3 regions of the Herbaspirillum hiltneri N3 genome follow, and region 3 is predicted to be linked to each of the others. Evidence: predicted binding sites of a transcription regulator. Region 3 holds the regulator's gene; each other region holds the start of a gene.
What was found. The regulator HrcA, encoded in region 3, represses chaperone genes, less so after heat shock. The targets are predictions, from matches to a motif close to TTAGCACTCNNNNNNNNNGAGTGCTAA.
Positions count from the first base shown of each region.

Region 1: the regulator HrcA is predicted to act here: its motif matches at 2,822-2,848, upstream of rpoH (RNA polymerase sigma factor RpoH).
Region 2: the regulator HrcA is predicted to act here: its motif matches at 3,328-3,354, upstream of groES (co-chaperone GroES).

Region 1 covers NZ_CP011409.1:758,714-764,562, reverse strand. The annotation lists gene ftsY (signal recognition particle-docking protein FtsY) at 1-954, shown strand, start outside; gene F506_RS03425 (cell division ATP-binding protein FtsE) at 1,000-1,692, shown strand; gene ftsX (permease-like cell division protein FtsX) at 1,689-2,612, shown strand; gene rpoH (RNA polymerase sigma factor RpoH) at 2,930-3,820, shown strand; gene F506_RS03410 (SCO family protein) at 3,923-4,519, opposite strand; gene cyoE (heme o synthase) at 4,519-5,412, opposite strand; gene F506_RS03400 (COX15/CtaA family protein) at 5,417-5,849, opposite strand, start outside.
Region 2 covers NZ_CP011409.1:549,905-555,753, forward strand. The annotation lists gene F506_RS02485 (methionine ABC transporter ATP-binding protein) at 1-61, opposite strand, end outside; gene F506_RS02490 (methylated-DNA--[protein]-cysteine S-methyltransferase) at 368-937, shown strand; gene groL (chaperonin GroEL) at 1,148-2,800, opposite strand; gene groES (co-chaperone GroES) at 2,908-3,198, opposite strand; gene F506_RS02510 (metallophosphoesterase) at 4,294-5,646, shown strand; gene F506_RS02515 (GTPase-associated system all-helical protein GASH) at 5,675-5,849, shown strand, end outside.
Region 3 covers NZ_CP011409.1:1,402,608-1,408,456, reverse strand. The annotation lists gene recN (DNA repair protein RecN) at 1-1,288, opposite strand, end outside; gene F506_RS06330 (NAD kinase) at 1,410-2,327, opposite strand; gene F506_RS06325 (HAD family hydrolase) at 2,651-3,340, shown strand; gene hrcA (heat-inducible transcriptional repressor HrcA) at 3,413-4,459, shown strand; gene fur (ferric iron uptake transcriptional regulator) at 4,595-5,020, opposite strand; gene F506_RS06310 (outer membrane protein assembly factor BamE) at 5,101-5,613, shown strand; gene dapB (4-hydroxy-tetrahydrodipicolinate reductase) at 5,666-5,849, shown strand, end outside.

The DNA.
Region 1 (5,849 bases), 640 kb from region 3:
GCAATTGCTCCTGCCGCCGAAGAGATCGTCGAAGCCGCGCCGCAATCGGGCGAGGCCAAGCGCTCCTGGCTGGCGCGCCTCAAGAGCGGCCTGTCCAAGACCTCCAGCAACCTGACCACGCTGTTCGTCGGCGCCAAGATCGGCGACGAACTCTATGAAGAGCTGGAATCGGCCCTGCTGGTGTCCGATGCCGGCGTCGACGCCACCCAATCCCTGCTCGATGCGCTCAAGAAAAAAGTCCGGGACGAGAAGCTGACCGAAGCCGACCAGGTGCGCCAGGCCTTGCGCACGCTGCTCATCGAAATGCTGCGCCCGCTGCAGAAACCGCTGGTGCTGGGTCGCCATCAGCCGCTGGTGATGATGATCGCGGGCGTCAACGGCGCCGGCAAGACCACCACCATCGGCAAGCTGGCCAAGCATTTGCAGGCGCACGATCAATCGGTGCTGCTGGCCGCGGGCGACACCTTCCGCGCCGCTGCGCGCGAGCAATTGACGATCTGGGGCGAACGCAACAACATCACCGTGATTTCGCAGGAATCGGGCGATCCGGCGGCAGTGGCCTATGACGCCGTGCAGTCGGCCACGGCGCGCGGCACCAATGTGGTGATGGTTGACACGGCGGGACGCCTGCCGACCCAGCTGCACCTGATGGACGAACTCAAGAAGATCAAGCGCGTCATCGGCAAGAGCATGGACACCGCGCCGCATGAAGTACTGCTGGTCATCGACGGCAATACCGGCCAGAATGCGCTGGCGCAGGTCAAGGCCTTCGACGATGCGCTGAACCTGACCGGCCTGGTCGTGACCAAGCTGGACGGTACCGCCAAGGGCGGCATTCTGGCCGCGATCGCCAAGACCCGTCCGGTGCCGCTGTATTTCATCGGCGTGGGCGAGTCGATCGACGACTTGCAGGCTTTCGACGCTGAAGAATTCGTAGATGCCCTGCTCAGCTAAAACAAATTTGAACCGCGCCCAGGAAAAACAAATCCATCACCGACGATGATCGAATTCGCCAAGGTCTCCAAACAATACTCGCGCGACGTCTTTGCGCTGCGCGACATCACGCTCTCGGTCAGGAAGGGCGAGCTGCTGTTCCTGGCCGGCCCGTCCGGCGCCGGCAAGTCGACCCTGCTCAAGATGATCGCCGCCATGGAACGCCCCAGCGCCGGCACCCTCAGCGTCAACGGCCAGAGCATCAATACCATCAAGCCTTCGGGCATGCCTTACCTGCGCCGCAATCTCGGCCTGATTTTCCAGCAACAGCGGCTGCTGCATGACCGCAGCATCCTGGCCAACGTGATGCTGCCCCTGATCGTCACCGGCGCGCCGCGTTCGGATGCCGAAAAACGCGCCCGCGCCGCGCTGGACAAGGTCGACCTGCTCGACAAGGCGACCTCCGGACCGCAGGAACTGTCCGGCGGGGAACAGCAACGCGTGGCGATTGCGCGCGCCATCGTCAACCGCCCGCAGATCATCCTGGCCGACGAGCCGACCGCCAATCTCGACCGCGACAACGCCAACAAGGTGCTGGCTGCACTCAAGTCCTTCCACGGCGTCGGCGTGACCTGCCTGATCTCGACCCACGACGAGCAATACCTGACCGGCGCGGACCGCATCATCTATCTTGACCGCGGCCGCATCGTCGACGGCTGGCACAACGGCGTCAGCAACCCGGTGGAGATTTCGCAATGAACTGGCTGCGCCAACATTTCTTCGCGTTCTCGGACGCCTTCAGCCACTTGCTGCGCTCGCCCGGCAATTTCATCCTCAACGTGCTGGTGGTGTCCATCGCGCTGGCGCTGCCGTTTGCCGGCCTGACCGTACTGGAAAACGTGCGCCCGGTCTCGGAGCAGCTCGCCGTCGAGCCGGAAATCAGCATCTTCCTGAAAATGGATGTCTCGCGCGACAAGGCCACTGCGCTGGCCGGCAACATCCGCGCAATCCTGGCCGACAGCGGCAGCGCCGCGCGCGTCGATTTCACGCCGCGCGAGAAGGCCTTCGACACGCTCAAGAGCAAGACCGGCCTCAACGATGTGCTGGCGACACTGGGCGCCAATCCTCTGCCGGACAGTTATGTATTGAAGATGTCCGGCTTCCAGGACGCCATGGACGCCACCCGCGTCGACGACATCGCGCAAAAGCTCAAGGCCATGCCGGGCGTCGACACGGTGCAGATCGATTCGGCCTGGGTCAAGCGGCTGGCCGCGCTGCTGCGCATCTTGCGGCTGGTGCTGCTGTTCCTCGGCATCACGCTCGGCGCGGTGGTGGTGGCCGTAGTGTTCAACACCATCCGCCTGCAAGTCATGACGCAGTATGAAGAGATTGAAGTCTCGCGCCTGCTGGGCGCCACCAACGCCTTCATCCACCGGCCGTTTTACTACACCGGCGCCCTGCTCGGCGTATGCGCGGGCGGCTTGGCGCTGGGCCTGGTAGTGCTGGCGCTGCAACCGCTTAACCTGGCGATCACCGACTTCGCCCGCCTGTACGCTTCCGAATTCCGCCTGGCGCCGCCCAGCATTGCCGCCATCGGTTTCCTGCTCGGCGTCAGCGCGCTGCTCGGCTTGATCGGCGCCATGCTGTCGGTCAAGCGGCACCTGTCGCGCCTGGCCTGACGCTCTTCCTGAAAATTTCTTGAGTGGCAGCAATTTCCCCTGGCGGGAATTGTTGCCATTTTTCAATGTTGCTTTGCAAAATTTGTTACAGGTTTATGCTTGAAACAAGCAACTTTGGCCCCCAGATTTCCTCTAATTCTTGCGATGAAAAGCCAATTGCCTAAAAAACAGTCATAGAGAATACCTATTTCTTCCTTCCAGATTCGTTATTAGCACTCTCAATTAAGGAGTGCTAGAATACTTGATAGAAATACTGCGGCTTTAAGGCAACTGCCAACATTTACGCATCGCTTCCTCTTAGGAACCAAGGAGAATCAATGAAATCAGCTACTGCACTCATGCCCGTCGAGACCAATGCGCTTGCGCTCGGCTTCTCCGGCAGCCTGGGCAACATTGACGCCTATATCTCGGCCGTCAATCGTCTGCCGATGCTGACGCAAGCTGAAGAAGTCTCGCTGGCCCGCGCCCTGCGCGAAAAGAATGACCTCGGCGCCGCACAAAAGCTGGTGCTGTCCCATTTGCGCCTGGTGGTGTCGATCGCCCGCGGCTATCTCGGCTACGGCCTGCCGCACGCCGACCTGATCCAGGAAGGCAATATCGGCCTGATGAAGGCCGTCAAGCGTTTCGACCCGGACCAGAACGTCCGCCTGGTGTCGTACGCCATGCACTGGATCAAGGCCGAGATGCACGAGTACATCCTGAAGAACTGGCGTCTGGTCAAGGTGGCGACCACCAAGGCGCAGCGCAAGTTGTTCTTCAACCTGCGCAGCCACAAGTCGGGTCTGGACGCCATGACACCGGCGCAAGTCGACGCATTGGCCAAGACGCTGGACGTCAAGCGTGAAGAAGTCATCGAGATGGAAACCCGCCTGTCGGGCCGCGATGTTGCGCTGGAAGCACCGACCGACGATGAAGACGACAAGTTCGCGCCGATCGCCTATCTGTCTTCGGACAGCAGCGAGCCGACCCGCGTGATGGAAGCCAAGCAATACGACCGCCTGCAATCGGAAGGTCTGGAAGCTGCCCTGAGCAAGCTCGACGACCGTTCGCGCCGCATCGTGGAAGCACGCTGGCTGGCCAATGACGACGGCAGCGGCGCGACGCTGCACGAACTGGCCGACGAATTCGGCGTATCCGCCGAGCGTATCCGCCAGATCGAAGCGGTAGCGCTGAAGAAGATGAAGGGTTCGCTGCAGGCTTTTGCATAATCGGCATAATCGGCAGAATCGGCAAACACGCAGCCCCGGCAATCCCGCAGCAATGAAAAAGGCGCTCAACTGAGCGCCTTTTCTTTTGTCCGCAACGTCCGGTCAGGACAGCAGCAATTTCAGATCATGCACGATGGGCTCCGCGCCCTGGCCGTGCCGCACGAACAGACGGATATGCCCCTGCGGATCGAACACGTAGCTGCCGGCGGTGTGGTCCATCGTATAGCTGCCTGCGGTCTTGCCCGGCACCTTCTGGTAGAACACCTTGAATTCCTTGGCGACCTTGGCGGTTGCGGCCTCGTCGCCGTACAGGCCGAGGAAGCGCTTGTCGAAGGCCGGCACATACTGCGACAGGATCTGCGGCGTGTCGCGCGCGGGATCGACGGTCACGAACAATACCTGCACCTTGTCGGCTTGCGGGCCGAGCTCCTTCATCACGTTCGCCATCTCGGCCATGGTGGTCGGACAGACGTCCGGGCATTGGGTATAGCCGAAGAACATCACCACCGCCTTGCCCTTGAAATCGGCCAGCGTGCGCGGCTTGCCGTTGTGGTCGGTGAGCGCGAAATCCTTGGCGTATTCCAGCCCGGTGACGTCGGTGTTGACGAATTTTTCGGAGCCGCCCTTCTGGCAGCCGGCCAGCGTCAGAGCACCCAAGGCCAGCAGCGCCGCCGGCAGGAAAGACAGCAAACGTTTCATCAGAAAGTCCTGAACAGCAGGTAGTGATCGACCAGCAGCGCAGCAAACAGGATCGACAGGTAAATGATCGAAAACGTGAACGCCTTGCGCGCGATCAGATCGGTGTAATGGCGGTAGATCTGCCACGAATAATGGAAGAAGATCAATCCCAGCACGATTGCCATACCCAGGTAGATCAGGCCGCTCATGCCGACCGCGAACGGCAGCACGCTGGTGGCGATCAGCGCGATCGTGTACAGCAGGATGTGGAATTGCGTCAGCTTCATGCCGTGCGTGATCGGCAGCATCGGCAGGCCGGATTTGGCGTAGTCGTCGCGGCGATACATCGCCAGCGCCCAGAAGTGCGGCGGCGTCCAGATGAAGATGATCAGCACCAGGATCCAGGCCTGCATCGGCACGTCGTTGGCGATCGCGGCCCAGCCCAGCGCCGGCGGCATCGCGCCCGACAGGCCGCCGATGACGATGTTCTGCGGTGTCGACGGTTTGAGGATGATCGTGTAGATGATGGCGTAGCCGACGAAGGTGGCGAGCGTCAGCCACATGGTCAACGGGTTGACGAGGCTGTACAGCACCCACATGCCCATGCCGCCGATCACGCCGGAAAACATCAGCGTCTGCGCCACGGTGATTTCGCCGCGCGCCATCGGCCGGCGTGCGGTGCGCGCCATGCGTGAATCGATTTCACGCTCCACCAGGCAATTGATGGCGAAGGCAGCGCCGGCCAGCAGCCAGATGCCGATCGTGGCGAACACGACCCTGCGCCAGTCGGGCAACTCAGGCGTCGCCAGGAACATCCCGATGACGGCGCAGAACACCGCCAGCTGCGTCACGCGCGGCTTGGTCAAGGCCCAGTACTGGGCGATGCGATTGGGTTGTACGGTCAATGTGGTCATGTCTTCAAAACGGTGCGGGAGCGGCGCGCGCTGCCTCGGCGGCAGGGGCGTGTCTGGTCTTGTAGTTTAACATGACCAGCAAAAGCAGCAGCAGCGCCGCACCGCCGTTGTGCACGACGGCGATGGCCAGCGGCCAGTTCAGATAAATCGTGGCCAGACCGGTGACCAGCTGCAGCGCCATCACGGTCAGCAGCCAGCGCCCGGTCTTGCGCAAGCCGCCGTCCTGGAACGCCTTGCGCCCCAGCCAGGCGAGATAGGCGATCACCACGAAGGCGAACGTGCGGTGCACCCAATGGATTGCAGTGAGCGCGGGGAACGGCAGGTATTCGCCGTCGGCGGTCTTGCCCAGATGGCGCCACAGCGTGAAGCCGTTGTCGAAATCCATCTGCGGCACCAGCGCGCCGTGGCACAAGGGGAAATCGTTGCACGCCAGCGCC
Region 2 (5,849 bases), 850 kb from region 3:
CCGCGTCGACCGTGCCGCTGCCGTTGGGGAAGCGTTGGGTGACCCCCTGTATTTCGATCATATTGCTTTCGATGTTGCCTGAATGAAAAAGGCAGCAGGCCGGCCCGAGGCAGGCTGCTGCCGATATTTTTCGGATTTTTTATATAGACCCGTGATTTTATGAGGATTTCGTTGCAGGCGGAACTACATTTTGCATATTCCCTAATGAGGAAAAGGCATAACCACGCGCTTCCCGGCGCGAATTGCAAAGAACAACGCCGGTCGGGTGCATGCCGGGGATTTTCATTTTGACAATCTCCGCAACCGGGTCCTGCATGCTCGCCGCAATGCGATTAAGATAGCCGTCCCGGTCCCGAGGAAACCATCGATGCCATACGTCTATACAACCATGCAGTCGCCCGTCGGCGAGCTGACTCTGGTCGGCCGCGGTGAGCGGCTGGCGGCGATCCTGTGGGAAAACGACAAGCCCACGCGCGTGCGCCTGGGAGAAATGAGTCCCGACCCGGACAGCGCGGTGCTGCAGGAGACCGAACGCCAGCTCAACGAATACTTCGCCGGCAAGCGCAAACAGTTTGAAATCGAGCTGGATTTCACCGGCACCGATTTCCAGAAACGGGTGTGGGCGGCGCTGCTGACCATCCCGTTCGGCGAAACCCGCAGCTACAGCGAAATCGCCTTGCAACTGGGCGATATCAAGGCGGTGCGTGCAGTCGGTGCGGCCAACGGCAAAAATCCGATTTCCATCATCGCGCCATGCCATCGCGTCATCGGCGCCTCCGGCGAGCTGACCGGATTCGCCGGCGGCCTCAAGGCCAAGGAACTGCTGCTCACGCTGGAAGGCGCCCATGCCTTGCACAACAAGCCCGGCACCGCAGTTCCGCAAAAGCGCCGCAGCAAGCTGCCGGATCCCAATCAGGGTTTGCTGTTCGCGGATTGATCTGAATTGATCTGAATTGATCTGAATTGATCTGAATTGATCTGAATTGATCTGAATTGATCTGAATTGATCTGATTTCTGGCCGCAGACGCAAACGCAAACTCTCCGCGCAATAAAAAAGGCCTCGATCGCTCGAGGCCTTTTTTTTGTGCTGCAGGAAAGCGTGCTTTCCGGTGCGCCCGCATTCCGGAGAATGCAGGCGCAGCCGAATTACATCATGCCGTCCATACCGCCCATGCCGCCCATACCACCCATGCCGCCTGGCATGCCGCCGGCTGCCTTGTCTTCCGGCAGTTCAGCAACCAGTGCGTCGGTTGTCAGGATCAGGCCGGCAACCGATGCTGCGTTTTGCAGAGCGGAGCGGGTGACCTTGGCTGGATCCAGAACGCCCAGTTCAACCAGGTCGCCGTAGGTGCCGTTGGCAGCGTTGTAACCGTAGTTGCCCGAACCGGCCAGCACGGCGTTGATCACGACCGAAGGTTCGTCGCCTGCGTTGAACACGATCTGACGCAGTGGCTCTTCGACAGCGCGCAGAACGATCTTGATGCCGGCTTCCTGATCGGCGTTGTCGCCCTTCAGGTTCTTGACGTTGGCGCGAGCGCGCAGCAGGGCAACGCCGCCGCCTGGCACAACGCCTTCTTCAACCGCAGCGCGGGTAGCGTGCAGAGCATCTTCAACGCGTGCTTTCTTTTCCTTCATTTCGACTTCGGTGGCTGCGCCAACCTTGATCAGTGCAACGCCGCCTGCCAGCTTGGCAACGCGTTCTTGCAGCTTTTCACGATCGTAGTCGGAAGTCGCTTCTTCGATTTGCGCGCGGATTTGCTTGACGCGTGCTTCGATAGCGATGGCTTCGCCGTTGCCGTCGATGATGGTGGTGTTTTCCTTGCCGATTTCGATGCGCTTGGCTTGGCCCAGTTCAGCCAGAGTGGCTTTTTCCAGGGTCAGGCCGACTTCTTCAGCGATCACTTGGCCGCCGGTCAGGATAGCGATGTCTTCCAGCATTGCCTTGCGACGGTCGCCGAAGCCAGGAGCCTTGACGGCTGCAGTCTTCAGGATGCCGCGGATGTTGTTCACAACCAGAGTTGCCAGTGCTTCGCCTTCGACATCTTCAGCGATGATCAGCAGTGGACGGCCGGCCTTGGCGACTTGTTCCAGGATAGGCAGCAGGTCACGGATGTTCGAAACCTTCTTGTCGAACAGCAGGACGAACGGGTTTTCCAGGGCAACAACTTGCTTTTCTTGGTTGTTGATGAAGTATGGGGACAGGTAGCCGCGGTCGAATTGCATACCTTCGACGATGTCCAGTTCGTTTTCCAGCGACTTGCCGTCTTCCACGGTGATGACGCCTTCTTTACCGACTTTGTCCATTGCCTTGGCAATGATGTCGCCGATATCGGAATCCGAGTTGGCCGAGATCGAACCGACTTGAGCGATTTCCTTGCTGGTTGTTGTTGGCTTCGCCAACAGCTTGACTTCGCCGACGATGGCGGTGACAGCCTTGTCGATGCCGCGCTTCAGGTCGGTTGGGTTGAAACCGGCTGCAACGTACTTGAAGCCTTCGCGAACGATCGCCTGAGCCAGCACGGTAGCGGTAGTTGTACCGTCGCCTGCGTTGTCGGAAGTCTTGGAGGCAACTTCTTTAACCAGTTGCGCGCCCATGTTTTCCAGCTTGTCTTTCAGTTCGATTTCTTTCGCAACCGAAACGCCGTCCTTGGTGACGGTCGGAGCGCCGAAGCTGCGCTCCAGAACCACGTTGCGGCCCTTGGGACCCAGAGTTACCTTGACTGCGTTAGCCAGGATGTTGACGCCATTGACGATTTTTGCACGTGCGTCATCGCCGAAAATTACTTGTTTTGCTGCCATGTTGGATTCTCCAAAAATTCGTTTGAATTGGCTTGATCAGCCTCGATCAGAATTGTTCGCTGCCGGCGCAGGATGTGTTGCACAGCGCCGAGGCAGCAGGAAGTCGATTATTTTTCGACGACGGCGAACAGGTCTTCTTCACGCATGACCAGCAGTTCCTGGCCATCGATCTTCACGGCTTGGCCGGAGTATTTGCCGAACAGAACGCGGTCGCCGACCTTGACTGCCAGCGGACGGACCTTGCCGTCATCGAGGATCTTGCCGTTGCCGACAGCCAGGATTTCGCCTTGATCTGGCTTTTCAGTTGCTGCGTCAGGCAGCACGATACCGGATGCGGTCTTGGTTTCTTGGTCGAGACGCTTGACGATAACGCGATCGTGCAAAGGACGAAGGCTCATGAAAACTCCTTAAATTCAATAAGTTAAAAAAAACTGCGAAATAATTGCGGCATCGGCTGCAAAGTGTACTTAAGCCCTGCAGCAAGAAATCCGTGCCACATCGGAAAAGTGGTAGGCCAGGATGAGTTGTTAGCACTCTCCCCTAACGAGTGCTAAGTATAGGGGCGCGATGGCGGTTTTTCAAGGGTGGGATGATGTCCGCGATCATAATTAATGTCACAGCGATCAAAAATAATGTCACTAAGATTTGTTTTTAAAATCAATGACTTGAAGGGTATTTTGCGAATCTTTTCGTGAATTCATTGGGATTTTAGGCGCCGGACTGCAATTTTTTATCGAAATTTAAAATTGTCTTTTAGGGCTTTGTCGGTGGAATTCGTTTAAGTCTGTACTTCGGTGACGTAACTCTGCACTTTCCCAAGATAATCAAACATTTCCAAAGAGAAATATTTGCAATAAAAATCAGAAGGCGTGGTATAGATCTTTCCCTTTTCGTCGGCAACCATGTTGATTTGCATTGAAATTTCAATCCGGGATATAGCTCACAGGCTCGCCATTCCCCGCGACACTGTTGATTTGCTCGTGGATTTGATCCTCTCCATTTGACCCACTTTCCATTGCCTGCTGAAGGCAGCCACCCGGTCATACGACCCCTCATATCCCAGTTCTTTCAAATCCAGGAACATATGTTTCAGGGCCTTTCTTTGCTTTCGAGGTTTGATCGCCTCCGCGCAGAGCCAGGGCGGAGAGCTTAGCTGTGAAGTCATCGAGCGAGCTTGGCGAACGCCTTGCTGGAGAAGTAGGTTCGTTGACATCGGATCGGATGAAACGGCGAACTGTGTTGCGGGAAATGTCGAAGGCCGCTTGAAAGGAGGGTCTTATTCCCTTCGCGTTAGTCTCAAGGATCTGACTTGGGTGGAAATGGAGCTGCGTCACTATGAAGACAGTCACTTAATTCCATAGGCTGATCAAACATGCAATAAAATCAGTTGGAAGATGCCTTTTCGCATTAGAACGTGATACGGCAGTGTTACCATTTCTGGCAATAGCTAAGTAACAATAGTTAAGTAAATTTTGCTCGTCAGGAGACGCAACTTGAAGACAGTATTCGTACATCTGTCCGACATCCATTTCGGTCAGGAAAAGGATGGTGGCACCGATGCCGAGAATGCAGACGCTAAGAAGCGTCTGATAGAAGATGCGTCTGAGGAAGTCGGAAAATTCGGCGGAAAAGCGCACGGTGTGATCGTGACCGGAGACATCGCGTACTCCGCACGAGAAGAGGAATACGCTTTGGCTGCAGAGTGGCTGGCCGAGTTAACGGATGCGATCGGCTGCCAGCGAACGGACGTTCAGTTGGTTCCTGGAAATCACGACATCGACCGAACCAAAATTACGAACACCATCGACAGCGTTCTTTATTCAATTAGAGAAGGAGGCGATGAGTGGCTCGACAAACACCTCGACGACGAGAGCGACTGCAAGATCCTGTACGAACGGTTCGACGCATACAAGGGCTTTGCGCTCGACTATCGCTGCGAGCTAGACCTCAATGGCGGCATCTCGATGAGCGCGAAGTTGGATCTAGCTCCAGGACGAGCGATCCGATTTGTGAGGCTTAACTCCGCCCTCATCTGTTCTGGTAAAAAAGAGGAAGGTAAGCTAATCCTAGGCAAGCGTCAGCGCCTGCTTCCGGTTGATGACGGAGTGGAGAATATTGTGTTATCGCATCACCCACTCGGCTGGTTCCAGGATTCGGAAAAAGCGCGTGGATACCTCCGTGGACGCGCCCGCGTGTTTATTTCAGGCCATGAGCATTTCCCCAGACTTGAAATTGTAGATGTCGAAGATCGTTGCCAGTTGATGATGCTTGCAGCCGGTGCCACCGCGCCAGATCGAGTCGACGACAAATACACCTACAAATACAACATACTCGCATTCGAATGGGATGAGGACAACGATGCTCTTGCGGTATCTCTCAATCCACGGACTTGGGATAGTAGTGTTGCTCGATTCCGTCGGGACGACGAATTCATGAATGGAAAGGAAGAGCGTCAGGTGCTCGAGTCACCCAACTTCCGTAAGAGAGCGAAGCAATCGGATCACGAGAAAACGGCAGTAGAGGGAAAACTCGTCGAGGAGCTGCTGACAGAGATAGACGAACGGTTGCCAGAGTACGAGCGACGATTCGAACTTGACGAAACTAAAACAGCAGAAATGATCGATGTCGAACTTGTCGAGGCAGAGCCTTCACAGCACGTCCGAGACTTGCAGCTGCGTTTCTTCCAAGAATTTTCGCAGGGCGACCGTTTGAAAGCGTTCGTCGAGTTCGGTGTTCTTGACCAGGTAAAGGGAAGGATTGACCACTCAATGGAGCGGCGCCTCTTCCGGCGCGCAGTTCGTCAAGGAAAGGCGAGGGAAATCGAGCAGCTTCTCGAGGCGGCATAAAATACTGAATAAGGGGGAAGATTAAAGCATGAGCATTATGGCTAAGTATGCCCAAATCATCTGGGCAGAACCAACGAACCAAGATGTCCAAGACCGTAACAAAGCGGTGGAGACGCTCCGGGCGCAGCTTTTGACTAAATCGACGCGTGAAGCGATCACTCTCGCTGCGGCAGTTGCCAGCGGTTTTAGTGGCTCGGCGCTCC
Region 3 (5,849 bases):
CGCCGCCGGAGGCGACTTTCGCCAGAGGCCGCGGCGCTACGCCGGCATGGCCCGCCACCAGGAACTCCACTTGCTCCACGCCGTAAGCCGCCGGCTCGCAGGCTTCCAGTGCGATGGCGAAACGGCCGCCCGACATGCTCAGGTCTTGCATCGCTGCCGTGACCGCTTCGCCCAATGCCTTGGCCGCCTTGGCGCGGCCTTTCGACAATTTCTGGGCGGCGCCGGCGTAGACGGCTTGCAGTTTTACCTCTTGCGCGCGCAAGGCGTCGAGGTCGCTGGCGTCGGCCAATTGTTTCAGCTCTTCGGCCAGCTTGGCGTGTTCCTGCGGCAGGTCGTCGGGCGCGACGCGGAATTTGCGCGCAGTCGAGTGAATCGCTTCCAGCCGCCCTTCCACCTGCTGCAAACGCGCGGGATCGAGTTCGACCCGGCCGAGGTAATCGTTGAGCGCATAGACCGCTTCCTGCAACTGGATCTGCGCCGGCTCCAACGCATCCATGACCGGCTTGAGCGCCGCGTCGACGTCGGTCAGCTTGCCCAGTTTCTGCGTCAGTGAAGACAGTTGCGACAAGATCGGCGAGTCCGATTCGGAGATCGCGCTGAGCGCTTCCTGCGCGCCGTCGATCAGGCTGGCGGCATGCGACAGCCGGCTGTGCTCGTTGCTGATGTCACTCCATTCGCCGGGCTTGACGGCCAGCTTCTCGAGCTCGCTGACCTGCCATTCGAGGCGCTCGCGTTCGAGCAGGACGTTTTTGGCGTTGATTTCGAATTCTTCACGCTGCCTGGCCAGGGCGCGCCAGGTCTTGTAGGCAGCGGCGACGGCCTTGGCTTCCTCCAGCAATCCCGCCTGGCTGTCTAGCAACTGGCGCTGGGCGTCTGCCTTGAGCAAGGACTGATGCGCATGCTGGCCGTGAATATCAACCAGCAGTTCGCCGAGTTCGCGCAATTGCGTCGCGGTGGCGGCAATGCCGTTGATGAAGGCTTTGGAGCGGCCGGCATTGTCGATCACCCGGCGTAACAGCACGCCGCCGTCTTCGTCGGAAAACTCATGCGCTTCGAGCCAGGCGGCGACGTCGGGACCGGCGCTGAAATCGGCTGTGATGTCGGCCTTGGCCGCGCCTTCACGCACCACGCTGGCGTCGCCGCGGCCGCCCAGCGCCAGCGCCAGGGCGTCGATCAGGATGGATTTGCCGGCGCCGGTTTCGCCGGTGAAGACGGAAAATCCGGGGGCGAACTCGAGTTCGATGGCATCGACGATAACGAAATCACGAATCGACAGGGTACGCAGCATGGGATGGTGGAATTGGTGTTTTATCAATATCGGCGGTGTCTTTTCGGTACGGAGGACCGTACCGAAAAGACACCCGAAGCGGCTATTGTCGCCTATTGTGGCTTATTGTCGCCTGTTGCATTTATTGCAGGCGGCCTTCGACCGACGGGTATTCGTTCCAGTGCAGCTTGTGCCGCAAGGTGTCGTAGTAGCTCCAGCCTTCCGGATGCAGGAAGGTGATCTTGTGCGCCGAGCGCCGGATCACGATGCGGTCGCCGTGCGACAGGCTGGTCAGCGACTGCATGTCGAAGTTGGCGCTGATGTCGCGGCCGTTGACGACCTGGATCGAAATCTCGCAGGAATCCGGAATCACGATCGGCCGGTTCGACAAGGCATGCGGCGCGATCGGCACCAGCACGATGCCGTGCAGGCTAGGATGCAGGATCGGGCCGCCGGCCGACAAGGCATAGGCGGTCGAGCCGGTCGGCGTGGCCACGATCAGACCGTCGGAGCGCTGGTTGTACATGAAGCGGCCATCCACTTCCACGGTCAGTTCGACCATCCCGGAAGAAGCGCCGCGCGCGACCACCACGTCATTGAAGGCGAGCGCGTTGAAAATCTGTTCGCCATCGCGAAATACCGTCGCCTCGAGCAGCGAACGCGTCTCGACATCGACCTTGCCATCCAGCATATCGGCCAATACCGGTATCATGCGGTCTAGCGAAATATCCGTCATGAACCCCAAACGCCCCTGGTTGATCCCAATCAGCGGCACGTTGAACGGCGCCAATTGCCGCGCGATGCCAAGCATGGTGCCGTCGCCGCCGACCACGATGGCGGCGTCGGCGAACTGGCCGATCTGTTCCGGCGACATGGCGTCATAGCCTTCCAGAGCAATGTTCTGCGCGGTCTCGGCTTCAAACACGATGGTGTGGCCATGCGCCTCCAGGAAGGCGGCGATGTCGGAAAGGGATTGCGCGATGCCGGCGGCATGATATTTGCCGACGATTGCGATGGTTTTGGGCGTTGCCGCCTGCACGGGTAATTTGATGGGCCACATGCTGCGGATTAAAGCATAAATCGGGGCCTGTTAACAATGAATTTGCGAGTGCGAACGCGCGGCAGGCGTTGACTGCCTAGGCGCAGCGACGCGACGTAGCGGTGCTACCGAAGTTGCAACACCTTGGAGCTGCAACAACGGCAGGCGACGCCTGCAGCCGTTCCCGAAGGGTTGCTACCAGAAAGCGCGCTGGCGGTGTTGCATGGCTTGCAGGTGGGTCCACCACCTGCTACGCCACGCGCCTTGCCAGCACGCTTTCTGGCAGCAACGCATCTCGCAAATTCATTGTTAACAGGCCCCCAGACGACTCTGAAGCGATTTTCATGAACAAAACCAACATCCAGGCAGTCCTGTTTGACCTCGACGATACGCTGTGGGCGATCGAGCCGGTGCTGCATCTGGCGGAAACCCGGCTGTACGAATGGCTGACCCGACATGCGCCCGGCGTGGTGCAACGCGAAAGCATCATCAGCCTGCGCGCGCGCCGGCAGGCATTGGCGAAGACCGATCCGGTCTACGAGATCAACCTGTGGGCGCTGCGCCATGCGGCACTGACCGCGGTGCTGGCCGAGCATGGCGAAGATCCTGCCCTGGCCGATCCCGCCATGGAGATTTTCACCGCCGGCCGCAACGCCGTCACGCTCTTCGACGATGTCCTTCCCGGCCTGCAGCAATTGAAACCGCGACTGAAACTGGGTACGGTGTCGAACGGCTTCGCCGATCTCGCGCGCATCGGGCTGGCCGGGCATTTTGAAATCTCCATCGCCGCGCATCAGTTCGGCACCGCCAAACCCGATCCGGCCATCTTCCACGCCGCCTGCACTGCACTCGGCGTGGCGCCGGCACATACCGTCTACGTCGGCGACGACCTGACGCTGGACGTCCTGGGCGCGCAGCAAGCCGGTTTGCACGCGGTCTGGATGAACCGCTTCCAGCGCGAGCTGCCTGAGCACGTGCGTCCTGACGCGGTGTGCACCGATCTGAACCAACTGGCGCGCTGGCTGGCGTCATAGTGTGCAGATATGCGTGCAGATATATATGACGGGATGTTGGCACGCTTGCTCCCGCCTCGTTAGAATGAAGACATGCAACTAGATAATCGCGCCCAAACCCTGCTCAAAGCCCTGGTCGAACGGTATATCGCCGACGGCCAGCCGGTCGGCTCGCGCGCGCTCTCCAAGATTTCGGGACTGGAGCTGTCGCCGGCGACCATCCGCAACGTCATGGCCGACCTCGAAGAAATGGGCTTCGTCGCCAGCCCGCACACCTCCGCCGGCCGCGTGCCGACGCCGCGCGGATATCGCGTCTTCGTCGACACGCTGCTGACGATCGATTCTGTCGATGCGATCGGCTCCCTCGACGAAGCGGCGCTGGAAACCAAACTGCAATCGCGCTCGCAGATCAGCTCGCCGCAAAAGATCATTTCCAACGCGGCGCAAGTGCTGTCGTCGCTGTCGCAATTTGCCGGCGTGGTCATGACGCCGAAGCGCGAGTCGATCTTCAAGCAGATCGAATTCCTGCGCCTGTCCGAAAAGCGCATCCTGCTGGTCATCGTCGGCCCCGGCGGCGACGTGCAGAATCGCCTGTTGCTCACGGAGGTCGACTACACGCCTTCGCAATTGGTGCAGGCGGCCAATTACATCAACCAGCACTACGGCGGCCTCGGCTTCGATGAAGTCCGACTGCGCCTGCAAAACGAACTGCGCCAGCTGCGCGACGACATGACCAGCCTGATGCAGGCGGCGGTGGAAGCCGGCAGCGATGCGATGGCGGATGACTCCGACAACGTGGTAATTTCGGGGGAACGCAATTTGCTCAGCGTGGCCGACCTGTCGTCCAACATGACCTCGCTGCGCAAGCTGTTCGACATGTTCGAGCAAAAGACCAGCCTGATGCAATTGCTGGATGTCTCGAGCAAGGCCACCGGCGTGCAGATCTTCATCGGCGGCGAATCGCAGCTGGTGCCGATGGACGACATGAGCATCGTCACCGCGCCGTATGAAGTCAACGGCAAGATCGTCGGCACGCTGGGCGTGATCGGTCCGACGCGCATGGCGTACGAGCGCGTGATCCCGATCGTCGACATCACCGCCAAACTGCTGTCGAGCGCGCTCAGCGGCAACAACAGCTGAGCCTGCTGGAACGGCTGCAAGCGACTGTTGCACACCGCTCACCTCTCTTTGCCGCAGTAATAAAAAAGCCATCCGGCGACAGCAGGATGGCTTTTTTTACAAACAGGGGGGATCGAATCCGGCCCGGACGAATGCTTATTTCTTGGCTTTGCGGCAATCCTTGCAGTGGCCGTACAAGGCCAGCGCGTGGTCGGCGATTTCGAAACCATGCTCCTGGGCAATCTTGAGCTGGCGCTTCTCGATTTCGGCGTCGAAGAACTCCTCGACCTTGCCGCAATCCAGGCAGACCAGATGGTCATGGTGCGAGCCTTCGTTGAGCTCGAACACGGCCTTGCCGGTTTCAAAGTGATTGCGCTGCAGCAGGCCGGCTTGCTCGAACTGCGTCAGCACGCGATACACCGTGGCCAGCCCGACATCCAGATTGTCCGCCAGCAGCATTTTGTAGACGTCTTCCGCACTGAGGTGACGCACCTCGGTGTTTTGGAAGATTTCCAGGATTTTCAGACGGGGCAAAGTGGCCTTGAGGCCGCTGGCTTTCAATTCGGATGGATTATTAGGCATGTTTCAGTAAAAATCGGGTTATCTGCTTTATCATATAGCGTTTTAGCACAATTGCTCAACCAATTGAAATCTTTATGCGAATGTTGCCTTCCTACCGTACTACCGCTCTGGCGCTGATCGCGCTGAGCACCCTGCTGTCCGGCTGTGCATCCAAAAAACCGGCGGAAGGCGCAGCAGCGCACGACGCGACCGGCGTGCAGGTTTCGAAGAAGAGCAGCCTGTTCGGCTTCCTTAAGCCTTATCGCATCGATATCCAGCAAGGCAACTTCGTCTCCAAGGAGATGGTGGCGCAACTGAAGCCGGGCATGACCCGCGATCAGGTGCGCTTCGTGCTCGGCACGCCGCTGCTTGCCGACGTGTTCCACTCGGACCGCTGGGACTATGAATTCCGCCTGGCCAAAGGCAACGGCGAACTGATGAGCAGCCGCGTGTCGGTGTTCTTCAAGGACAATCTGCTGGAGCGCTACGAAGGCGGCAGCGACCTGCCGACCGAGCAGGAATACCTGTCCCTGATCGCCGGCTCCAAGAAGGGCGCCATGCCGGAACTGTCGGATACGCCGACTACCGTGACGCCGCCATCCTCCGCCAAGTAACAAGTAGATAACGGCGATACTCGCCAATACAAGTCAAGTACAAATAAGCACTATGAGCGCATTGAAAATCGCCGTCGCCGGCGCCTCCGGCCGCATGGGCCGCATGCTGATCGAAGCTATCCAGAACGCCGACGACATGGTGCTGGCCGGCGCCCTCGACGTATCCGGTTCGCCTGCCATCGGCACCGACGCCGCCTCGTTCCTGGGCAAGCCCGCCAACGTCGCGATCGAATCCG